3 regions of the Sphingomonas sanguinis genome follow, and region 3 is predicted to be linked to each of the others. Evidence: riboswitches for the same ligand, from Rfam matches in the RefSeq annotation. Region 3 holds a riboswitch; each other region holds the start of a gene.
What was found. Region 3 has a riboswitch for cobalamin ahead of KV697_RS11625 (TonB-dependent receptor). Riboswitches for the same ligand answer to the same signal wherever they lie in the genome.

Region 1 (3,268 bases), 970 kb from region 3:
GCGCCGGGCCGATCGCGGCGCTGGCCGGGTTCGTGCTGCGCGGGGCGGCGATCCGGTATCGGATCGCGCTGCCCGCCTATCCGGCGAAGGGGTGGGATAGGGGGTAGGCGTTAAGGCGTGGCCTTCGACTTCGCTCAGGCTGAACGGATGTTTGTATCCCGTCCCAACCGCCGTTCAGGCTGAGCGAAGTCGAAGCCCAAGGGAATCCCCTCACCGCCCCAGCATCAACTCCGGCCGCACCACCCGGTCGAACGTCGCCTCGTCGACCAGCCCCAGCTCCAGCCCGGCCTCCTTCAACGTCTGTCCCTTCTGGTGCGCGTGCTTGGCGATCTTGGCGGCGTTGTCGTAACCGATCTCGGGCGCCAGCGCCGTCACCAGCATCAGCGAACGGTCGAGCAGCTCGGTGATCCGGTCGCGATTGACCGTCATCCCCTCGACCGTCCGCTCGGCGAAACTCTCCATGCCGACCGACAGCAAGTGGATCGAGCGCAGCACGTTCGCCCCGATCAGCGGCTTGAAGACGTTCAGCTCCAGATGCCCCTGAAGCCCGCCGACCGTGACGGCGGCATTGTTGCCGATCACCTGCGCGGCAACCATGGTCAGCATCTCGCACTGGGTCGGATTGACCTTGCCCGGCATGATCGAACTGCCCGGCTCGTTGGCCGGCAGTTCCAGCTCGCCCAGCCCCGAGCGCGGGCCGGAGCCCAGCAAACGGATGTCGTTGGCGATCTTGGTCAGCGCCACCGCCAGGACATTCAGCGTCCCATGCAGGTCGACCAGCCCGTCATTGCTGGCCAGCGCCTCGAACTTGTTGGGCGCGGTCACGAAATCGAGACCGGTCGCCTCGGCGATCTCCGCCGCGATCGCCTCGGCAAAGCCGTTCGGCGCGTTCAGCCCGGTGCCGACCGCCGTCCCTCCCTGCGCCAGCGGCAGGATGTTGCGGTGGAGCGTCCCCTCGATCCGGTCGCGGGCATTGGCGAGTTGCTGCACATAGCCCGAAAACTCCTGGCCCAGGGTCAGCGGGGTCGCGTCCTGCAAATGGGTGCGGCCGATCTTGACGATCGAATCCCAGTCCTTCGCCTTGGCCTCCAGCGCGGCATGGAGCCGGTCGAGTGCGGGGAAAAGCTGCTTCGTCACGGCAATCGCGGCGGCGACATGCAGCGCGGTCGGGAAAGTGTCGTTGGAGGACTGGCCGCGATTCACATCGTCATTGGGATGGACCGGCGACTTACCGCCGCGCGTACCGGTCAGCGTCTCGTTGGCGCGGCCCGCAATCACCTCGTTCGCGTTCATGTTGGACTGGGTGCCCGAGCCGGTCTGCCAGATGACGAGCGGGAACTGGTCGTCGTGCCGCCCGTCGATCACCTCCTGCGCCGCCGCCTCGATCGCATCGGCCTTGTCCGCTGCCAGGCCATGGGCGCGATTGATCCGCGCTGCCGCCTTCTTCACGATGGCGAGTGCATGGACGATGCCGATCGGCATCTGCTCGCGCGCGCCGAAGGGGAAATTCTCCAGGCTGCGCTCGGTCTGCGCGCCCCAATAGGCGCTGGCGGGGACTTCGATGGGGCCGATCGAGTCGGTTTCGGTGCGGGTGGTGGCGTTCTGGGTCATGCGACAGGGACTCACCGATGGGGTCAGGGGTTCCCACCCATATAGTCACCGCGACGCCGACGGACGAGGGCACAGTGCTTGCCACCCGGCCCCTGCCCGCCTATCGCCGCCCTCACGACAGGTTCCTCGAAAGAGGATGAAAAGGGAATGGGGTGCGACACCCCGGCTGCCCCTGCAACTGTAAGCGGCGAGCCGCCCGCCACGACGCCATTGGGGTAATCCCCGAGAAGGCGGCGGACAGGCCCCGACCCGCGAGCCAGGAGACCTGCCCGTCGTGGTCGTCCTTCGGCTGGTCAGGGTGTACCGGACGGAACGGGGCTTTCCCCTCGCGCGGCGACAGCGCCTTTGGAGACTTGCCCGATGTACGAGCCCTTTTCATGCTGAAGCCCGCCGCGAACGGCCCCGCCGTGGTCGCCTGCAACACCTGCCGCCTGTCCGACGAGGCGCGCGAAAACGACCAGGGCCAGCGCGGCGGCGCGCTGCTGGTCGAGGCGTTGCGCCGGGTACAGGCGTCCGACCCCGCTTATGCCGAGGTCGCGGTCGAAGAGATGCCCTGTCTCTTTGCCTGCCAGTCCTTCTGCACCGTCCATCTGCGCTGCCCCGGCAAGGTCGGATACGTCATGGGCAAGTTCGCCCCCGATGACGACGCCGCGCGCGCCATATTGGACTATGCCCGCGCCTATGCCGACAGCGACTGGGGACAGGTGCCCTACAAGCAATGGCCGCAAGGGGTGAAAGGCCATTTCCTGACCCGCACGCCCCCCGAAGGATATGTTGTCGAATGACCGCTTTTCCCGACATCGCCGCGTTCGAGACGGCGCTCGCCACCCTGCCCCGGCCCGACGACCAGGCCCGCGCCGCCGCCGCCGCGCGACAAGGCCAGTTGACCAAGCCGCCGGGCTCGCTCGGCCGTCTGGAGGATATCGCGATCTTCCTCGCCGGATGGCAGGGCGTCGAGCGGCCCCGGATCGAGCGCGGCCGCGCAGTCATCTTCGCCGGCAATCACGGCGTCACCGCGCGCGGGGTCAGCGCCTTTCCGGCCGAGGTGACGGTCCAGATGGTCGCCAATTTCGCCGCCGGAGGGGCCGCGATCAACGCGCTGGCGGCGGCGGCGGGGTTGGAACTGGCGGTGGTGCCGCTCGAGCTCGACCGACCGACCGCCGACTTCACGGCCGCCCCCGCGATGACCGAGGAAGAGTGCCTGAGCGCGCTGTCCGCCGGGGCCGAGGCGGTGGGCGATGCCGACCTGCTCGTGCTGGGCGAGATGGGGATCGGCAACAGCACCGCCGCCGCCGCGCTCGCCGCCGCCAGTTTCGGGGGCGGCCCGGCCCTGTGGGTCGGGCCGGGCACGGGGGTCGATGCGCAGGGCGTTCAGCGCAAGGCGGCGGTGGTGGCCGAGGGCCTTGCGCTACACCGCGAACATCTGACCAGCGCCTTCGAGATCCTGCGCCGACTGGGCGGGCGCGAGATCGCGGCAATGGCGGGCGCGGTGCTGGCGGCGCGGCACAAGCGCATTCCGGTGGTGCTCGACGGCTTTATCGGCACCGCCGCCGTCGCGCCGCTGGCCCATGCCAACCCGGCAATCAGCGCGCATTGCCTGTCGGGCCATTGCTCTGCCGAGCCGGGCCATGTCCTTCTGCTCGCCCGGCTGGGGTTG
Region 2 (3,268 bases), 950 kb from region 3:
TCGAAGGCCTTCAACAGCGGCTTGGGCAGCGCCAGACCCGAGGTCTCGATCAGGATGTGATCGGGGCGCGGCTCCATGGCCAGCAGCTTCTCGACCGTCGGGATGAAGTCGTCGGCGACCGTGCAGCAGATACAGCCATTGGCCAGCTCGACGATATTCTCCGCCGGGCAATCGGGGATGGCGCAGGATTGCAGGATGTCGCCGTCGACGCCCAAAGTGCCGAATTCGTTGACCACCACCGCCAGGCGACGGCCGCCCGCGTTGCGAATCAGATGGCTGATAAGCGTGGTTTTCCCTGCGCCCAGAAAGCCGGTGACGATGGTGACGGGGACCTTGGAAAGGTCACGCATGGTAATTCTCCGACGCGCCGGACGAGCGAGCGCGGACGCGGGGCCGATCGCCAGAGCGGTGACGGACGGGCGCGCGACATGCGTCCACCCCGCTGAACCGGCGACCGATGCGGCCCCGGCCGCATGGCTTCGTCGCTCCCCGACGGAGAACCGTGCCCCGACCACCCCCTGGGTCCAGGCAAGAGCGACCATGACGCCGGCAGGTCTCCTGGCTTGCGGGTCAAAGCGAAGGGATGCGCCTTCCCGGATCACTCCAGTGGCCGTGCCCTCATAAGAGCACCAGCATCGCTCGCTCACCGCTTACAGTTGCAGGGACAGCCGGGGATTTGCACCCCATTCCCGTTTAAAGCCCTTGCGGGCACCGGCGCGATCTTCGGACGGCTTATCACCCTCCGATCAGCGGCATTTATCCCGCCGCGCCGGGCTTGGCAATTCGCGCCTCCATCGCCGCGAACCCGCGCCAGCGATAGAGGAGGAAGCTCGCGCCCCAGCAGACCACGAACAGCCCGACGATCGCGAAGCCCAGCACGTTGAAATGCTCGGCCAGCGCGCCCGCATAGCGGAACGGCCCCGCCGTCCAGCCGAACCGCTCGGCGAGCAGCGCGGTCGCCTGGATGCCGCCGATCACCAGCGCAACCAGCGCCGAGACCAAAGTGATCGTCATGTTGTAGTAGAGCTTGCGAAGCGGATGGACGAACGCCCACTCATAGGCGCCCAGCATCACCAGCCCATCCGCCGTGTCGATCAACGCCATGCCGACCGCGAACAGCACCGGGAATACCAGGATCGTCGCCAGCGACACCCCGTCCGCCGCGTGCGAACCCGACAGGCCCAGGATCGCCACCTCGGTCGCGGTGTCGAAGCCCAGCCCGAACAGGAACCCCAGCGGCGCCATGTGCCAGCTGCGCCGGATCAGCCGGAAGAGCGGCCGGAACAGACGCGACAAAGGCCCCTGCCCCGAAAACATCATGTCGGCATCGGCCTCCGCCATCGGCTCGCCCCGCGCCACCCGGCGGAAGCGGGTCCAGACATCGCGCAGGATGATCAGGTTCATGATTGCGATGGCGAAAAGGAAGCTGGCCGAGACGATGGTGGCAATGGTCCCGCCGCTCTGCCCGAACGCCTCGAAGTCGGACAGAGTGCTCGCCGCCAGCGCCACGGTGGTCGCGGCGATCAGGACGATGGCGGAATGGCCGAGCGCGAACCACAGGCCGACCGCGATAGGCCTCTGGCCGTCCTGCATCAGCTTGCGCGTGACATTGTCGATGGCGGCGATGTGATCGGCATCGACCGCGTGGCGCAGGCCCAGGCTGTAGGCGAGCAAAGCCGTACCGAGCATCAGGCTGTTGCCCGCAAAGACGCTGAACGCCCAGCCCCAGACGGCGATATTGACGATGACCAATGCCCCCATCAGCAGCGTGACGCGACGCTTGAGCGAAGGGCGTGTCAGCGGGGGATGGGCGGAAACTTCGGACATGGGCGGATCACGCCTTGCACAGCGCCGTTGCGACTAAGGCCGCCCCTCCGCTTTCGCGGCGGTCCCCAGGCCCGAGCGGGCGCACGCCGGGCAGGATTCCGATTCGGGTCGGCCGGATGGCGTCGCTCGCATGATACAATATATCCTAGCCATGACCATCCCCTGGATCGCGGCAAGAGCGACTCGCATCGGCAGGTCTCCTGGCTTGCGGGTCGAAGCGTCGGCAATGCGGCCTTCCCGGATCGCTCCAGTGGCTGTTCCCTGTTGCAGGAACCGGCATCACGCGCTCACCGCTTACAGTTGCAGGGACAGCTATGGATTTGCACCATATTCCCGTTTGAAGCCCCGAGGGGCACCGATGCGATAGTCCGGCGGCGTGGCTGAAAGCCGCTGCCGGTCGGCACGGGAATAGTCTGCGCCGAACGGACACGCAAACGGCTTTATCCCGCCGCGCGGTCAGCCTAATCGAAGCGCATGGTGGTTTGGAAAGCGATGCGCCGATGGACACCGGCGGCGGCCTGCCTGGTCGCGGCCTGCTCGGGTGGCAATTACCGGCCGGTCAGCGATTTTCCGGTGCGGATCGGCAAGCCCTATACGGTGCGGGGCATCACCTATGTCCCCGCCGAGGATACGACCTATGACATGCTCGGCTATGCCAGCTGGTATGGCAGCGAATCGGGCAAGCGCACCGCGAACGGCGAACGCTTCCGCCCCGGCTGGGCGACGGCCGCGCATACCACCCTCCCCTTGCCCAGCTATGTCGAGGTGACGGCGCTCGACACCGGGCGGCGGATCATCGTGCGGGTCAACGATCGCGGACCATTCGCGGGATCGTCGCGGATCATCGACCTGTCACGCGGTGCCGCCGAGCAGCTCGGCCTGCGCGCGGTCGGCAAGGCGGCGGTGCGGGTGCGCGTCGTCGAGCCGGACGAAAAGGACCGCGAGCGCCTGCGCCACGGCAAGGCGGCGCGCCCCTTGCCACCGGTTTCGGATGCGGTGCGGGCGAACCTGCTGTCACAGATCGCGGCGGCAGGGATGGCGGTGCGGTAAAGAATGCCCGCCCAAGTCAATAGAATAAGCGGAGTGTGATGATCCGGGACGTACCGTCGCAAAGCTTCAGTATGTGGCGCGTGCCGGTTGCCGCCCGGCTCCAATAGCCATTGAGCAATTCTTGCGACACCGGCTTGTCGTCGATCCCGCATATCTCGGCCCCCGTTCTCAGCCCCACCGTCATCGCTGGCGAGTTCCGCATGACATGCGCGACGGCCCACCGACCGTCGCGAACGAACCCCTGTATGCCGTCTCGGCTTTTGTGGATTGGAGCGACGGGTCGGATCCGGGGCTCCAATGTCATCTGGCCTGCCGTGAGATCGACCGTCATGTTATAGGCCCGCAGGGTACCCATTCCGACCAGCGCCTGGATGCCTGCTCCCCACCAATT
Region 3 (3,268 bases):
TGTAACGCCCGGCTATGCGCCGGTGGAAGAGGGCGCGATCGTCCGCGCGACCCGTCGGATTTCGTGGGGCGCGATCTTTGCCGGTGTGGTGATCGCGGTCGCGGTCCAGCTGGTGATGGGCATCCTCGGCACCGGCATCGGCCTGTCGATGGTCGACCCGGTCCAGGGTTCGACGCCGGGCGCGGCGGGCTTCGGCATCGGGGCGGGCCTGTACTGGCTGATCACCACCGTCGTCGCGCTGGGTGCTGGCGGCTATGCCGCGGCGCGCGTGTCGGGCGTGACCGAGAAGTTCGATGCGTTGGTCCACGGCCTGGTCGTGTGGGGCGTCACGCTGCTCCTGACCCTGTATCTGCTGACCTCGGCGGTCGGTGGGATCATCGGTGGCGCGTTCCGTACCGTCGGCGCGGTCGCCGGTGCCGCCGGTTCGACCGTGGGCGCGGCTGCTCCGAAGGTCGCGCAGGTCGCGGGTGTCGATCAGAATGACGTGCAGGCCGAAGCCGCCAAATATCTGACCGAAACGCCTGCCGATCCGGCTCAGATGACCCCGGAACAGGCGCAGAAGGAAGTCGCCAAGCAGCTGCCCGCCATGGCGCGTGGCGGTGCGGACGGCGCCCGGGCCGAAGCGCGCGTGGTCGACATCGTCGCCGCCCAGCGCAAGATCAGCCGCGACCAGGCCCAGGCCCAGGTGAATCAGGCCAAGGCCGAATTCGTCCAGACCAAGAATGAAGCGGTCGCAAAGGCCAAGCAGGCCGCCGATGCCGCCGCCGGGGCTGGTGCCAAGACCTCGTTCATCCTGGTGCTCGCGCTGCTGGTCGGCGCCGGTGCCTCCGCCTTTGGCGCAACGGCGGCCAGCCGCCGTCGTCTGCGCTGAGTGTCCGCGGCGGGCCAGCGTATCCGGCCCGCCGCACCCCCCTTTTTTCGAGGAGATCGCCATGACCAAGAAGATCGCTCTGGGTGCTACCCTGTTCGCCGTGCTGACCCTGTCGGCCTGCAACACCGTGAACGGCGCGGGCCGCGACCTGCGCTCGGCCGGGTCCGCGATTTCGGACGCGTCGGGCGAGAACAAGCCGAAGAAGTAGCGGGAAGGGCAGGGGCGATGCGTCCCTGCCAATCCTCCCCGTCCCGGGGAGGGGGACCATGCGAAGCATGGTGGAGGGGGCGCGCCGCGAGGTGCGCCCTTTACCGCATCCCCCCTCCACCACCGCTGCGCGGCGGTCCCCCTCCCCGTACCGGGGAGGATTTTCTATGGCCTTCCGGCGCGTCCGCCTCGACCAGTTCGACGACCTCGAACCGATACCCGACCCAGCCGCGCTGCCGCACCGCCTCTGCCATGGCGGCATCGTTCGCCATCGCCGCCTTGCGCGACTTGGCATGGCCCCAGAACACTTCTGTCTTGCCCCCGCCCAGATCGGCGACGATCCGCCAATAATGGGTGAAGGGCTGCGATGTCGGGCCGATCGTCTTCACATAGCCATCGGGCATCGTCGCGATCAGATAACGGTTCCTGCGTGCCATGCCGCCGCCATAGCGCAACGACGCCGCGACCTCATCCCGCTTGACGCCCTCCATCGCCGCCGCGTAGCGATACGGGGCCGGAATGATCCGGCGATATGATCGCGCCGGTTCTCCCGACAAGGGAGATTAAAAGGGAACACGGTGAGGGGGCTTGGCTCCCCAAATCCGCGGCTGTCCCTGCAACTGTAAGCGGTGAGCGGCGATGCACGGATCGGCCATGGGCGCGATCCAGCCACTGGGGCAACCTGGGAAGGCGCATCCGTCCGCGATGACCCGTGAGCCAGGAGACCTGCCGGCGTCAGGTCGCTCATGCCCGGTCCAGGGGATGGTCGAGGCTAGGTCTGTTCCGACGAGCGACGCCATAAGTGGCGGAGGCGCATGGGTGGCCCTGTGGAATGCGGAAAACGGCGTGCCGCACGCAGGGCACCCGGCTGCCCGAAATCGGGCGGCAAGGCCTCGGCTTGTTCGCGACAAGACGCTATGGGCTTTGAAATGATATATCGTAACAGATTCGGACAGGTTCCTATGGTCCTGTGGGGTGGCGCGGCGCTTCTGCTGGGGGCGACGCAGGCAAGGGCGCAAAAGGCCGAGGAGCAGGGGGGCGACGCCACCGTGCTGGTGATCGGCACGCGGGAGAAACAGGCGCTCGACACACCCAATGCCACCGGCAGTCGCCTGGGCCTGACACCGCTGGAGACGCCCGCCAGCATCGCATCGCTCGACGGCGGGACGATCCGCGCCCAAGGCGATGTGTCGATCGTCGAGGCGGAAACGCGCGCGCCCGGCCTGTCGAGCGTCGCCAATCCCGGCAATGGCGGCACGGCCCTGTCAGCGCGAGGCTTTTCGGGGCAGGGGTCGGTGCTGCAACTGGTCGACGGCGTGCGGTTGTTCCCGGCGGCGGGGACGATCACATTCCCGACCGATCCCTGGATGGTCGAGCGGATCGATGTGCTGGGCGGCCCTGCCTCGGTCCTCTACGGGCAGGGCGCGCTGGGCGGCGCGGTCAATGTCGTGATGCGTGCGCCCACCGCGCAGACCCATGGGCAGGCCGAGATCGGCTATGGCGGGCAGGACAGTTTCCGCGCCGCCGCCGGGCTGGGCGGGCCGCTGACCCCGACGCTCGGCTACCGGGTGGATGCCAGCTATCGCCGGTCGGATGGCTATGTCGATCGGGGACGGTCGGACAGCGTCGCGCTGTCAGGTACGTTGCGCTGGACGCCGTCCTCGACACTGGCGGTGACGGTGCGCGGCGATCATGGCGACCAGCGGCCCATGACCTATTTCGGCACCCCGCTGATCGACGGGCGGCTCGACTTGGCGGTGCGGGATCGCAACTATAATGTCGGCGACGGGCGGATGCGGTTCCGCGACGACCGTGCCTCGATCCGGGTCGACTGGACGCCGAGCAATGCGATCAGCCTGTCCAATATCGCCTATGTCCTGACCAGCGACCGCTTCTGGCGCAATCTGGAGAATTATTGCTGGGTCGGTGCGAGCGGCGCGTGCGCGGACGGATCGACGGGCACTCCGGCCACGATCCGCCGAAGCAGCAATTACGGCATCCGCCACGACCTGACCCAATGGGGCGATCAGGCCAGCGTGACGTGGCGCACGGGACTTGCGCCGGGCATCGCCAACGCGCTGGTCGTCGGGGTGGACGCCAATCTGGTCCGCTTCACCCATGAGAACGACTTCGGCTCGGTCGAGCAGGTCGATGCGGTCGATCCCTTAGCCTTCGATCCCGGCCGTTTCC

Region 1: it holds a riboswitch for cobalamin, as region 3 does, so the genes downstream of both, KV697_RS07005 (DUF1636 domain-containing protein) here and KV697_RS11625 (TonB-dependent receptor) in region 3, are expected to answer to the same signal.
Region 2: it holds a riboswitch for cobalamin, as region 3 does, so the genes downstream of both, KV697_RS07115 (HoxN/HupN/NixA family nickel/cobalt transporter) here and KV697_RS11625 (TonB-dependent receptor) in region 3, are expected to answer to the same signal.

The regions. Positions count from the first base shown of each region.
Region 1 covers NZ_CP079203.1:1,528,017-1,531,284, forward strand. Annotated here, with positions in the region: gene KV697_RS06995 (trimeric intracellular cation channel family protein) at 1-107, shown strand, start outside; gene fumC (class II fumarate hydratase) at 211-1,611, opposite strand; cobalamin riboswitch at 1,714-1,898, shown strand; gene KV697_RS07005 (DUF1636 domain-containing protein) at 1,989-2,396, shown strand; gene cobT (nicotinate-nucleotide--dimethylbenzimidazole phosphoribosyltransferase) at 2,393-3,268, shown strand, end outside.
Region 2 covers NZ_CP079203.1:1,550,532-1,553,799, forward strand. Annotated here, with positions in the region: gene cobW (cobalamin biosynthesis protein CobW) at 1-350, opposite strand, end outside; cobalamin riboswitch at 532-731, opposite strand; gene KV697_RS07115 (HoxN/HupN/NixA family nickel/cobalt transporter) at 757-1,827, opposite strand; cobalamin riboswitch at 2,001-2,202, opposite strand; gene KV697_RS07120 (septal ring lytic transglycosylase RlpA family protein) at 2,302-2,877, shown strand; gene KV697_RS07125 (aspartyl protease family protein) at 2,894-3,268, opposite strand, start outside.
Region 3 covers NZ_CP079203.1:2,497,567-2,500,834, reverse strand. Annotated here, with positions in the region: gene KV697_RS11640 (hypothetical protein) at 1-871, shown strand, start outside; gene KV697_RS11635 (entericidin A/B family lipoprotein) at 933-1,079, shown strand; gene KV697_RS11630 (hypothetical protein) at 1,180-1,515, opposite strand; cobalamin riboswitch at 1,604-1,826, shown strand; gene KV697_RS11625 (TonB-dependent receptor) at 2,041-3,268, shown strand, end outside.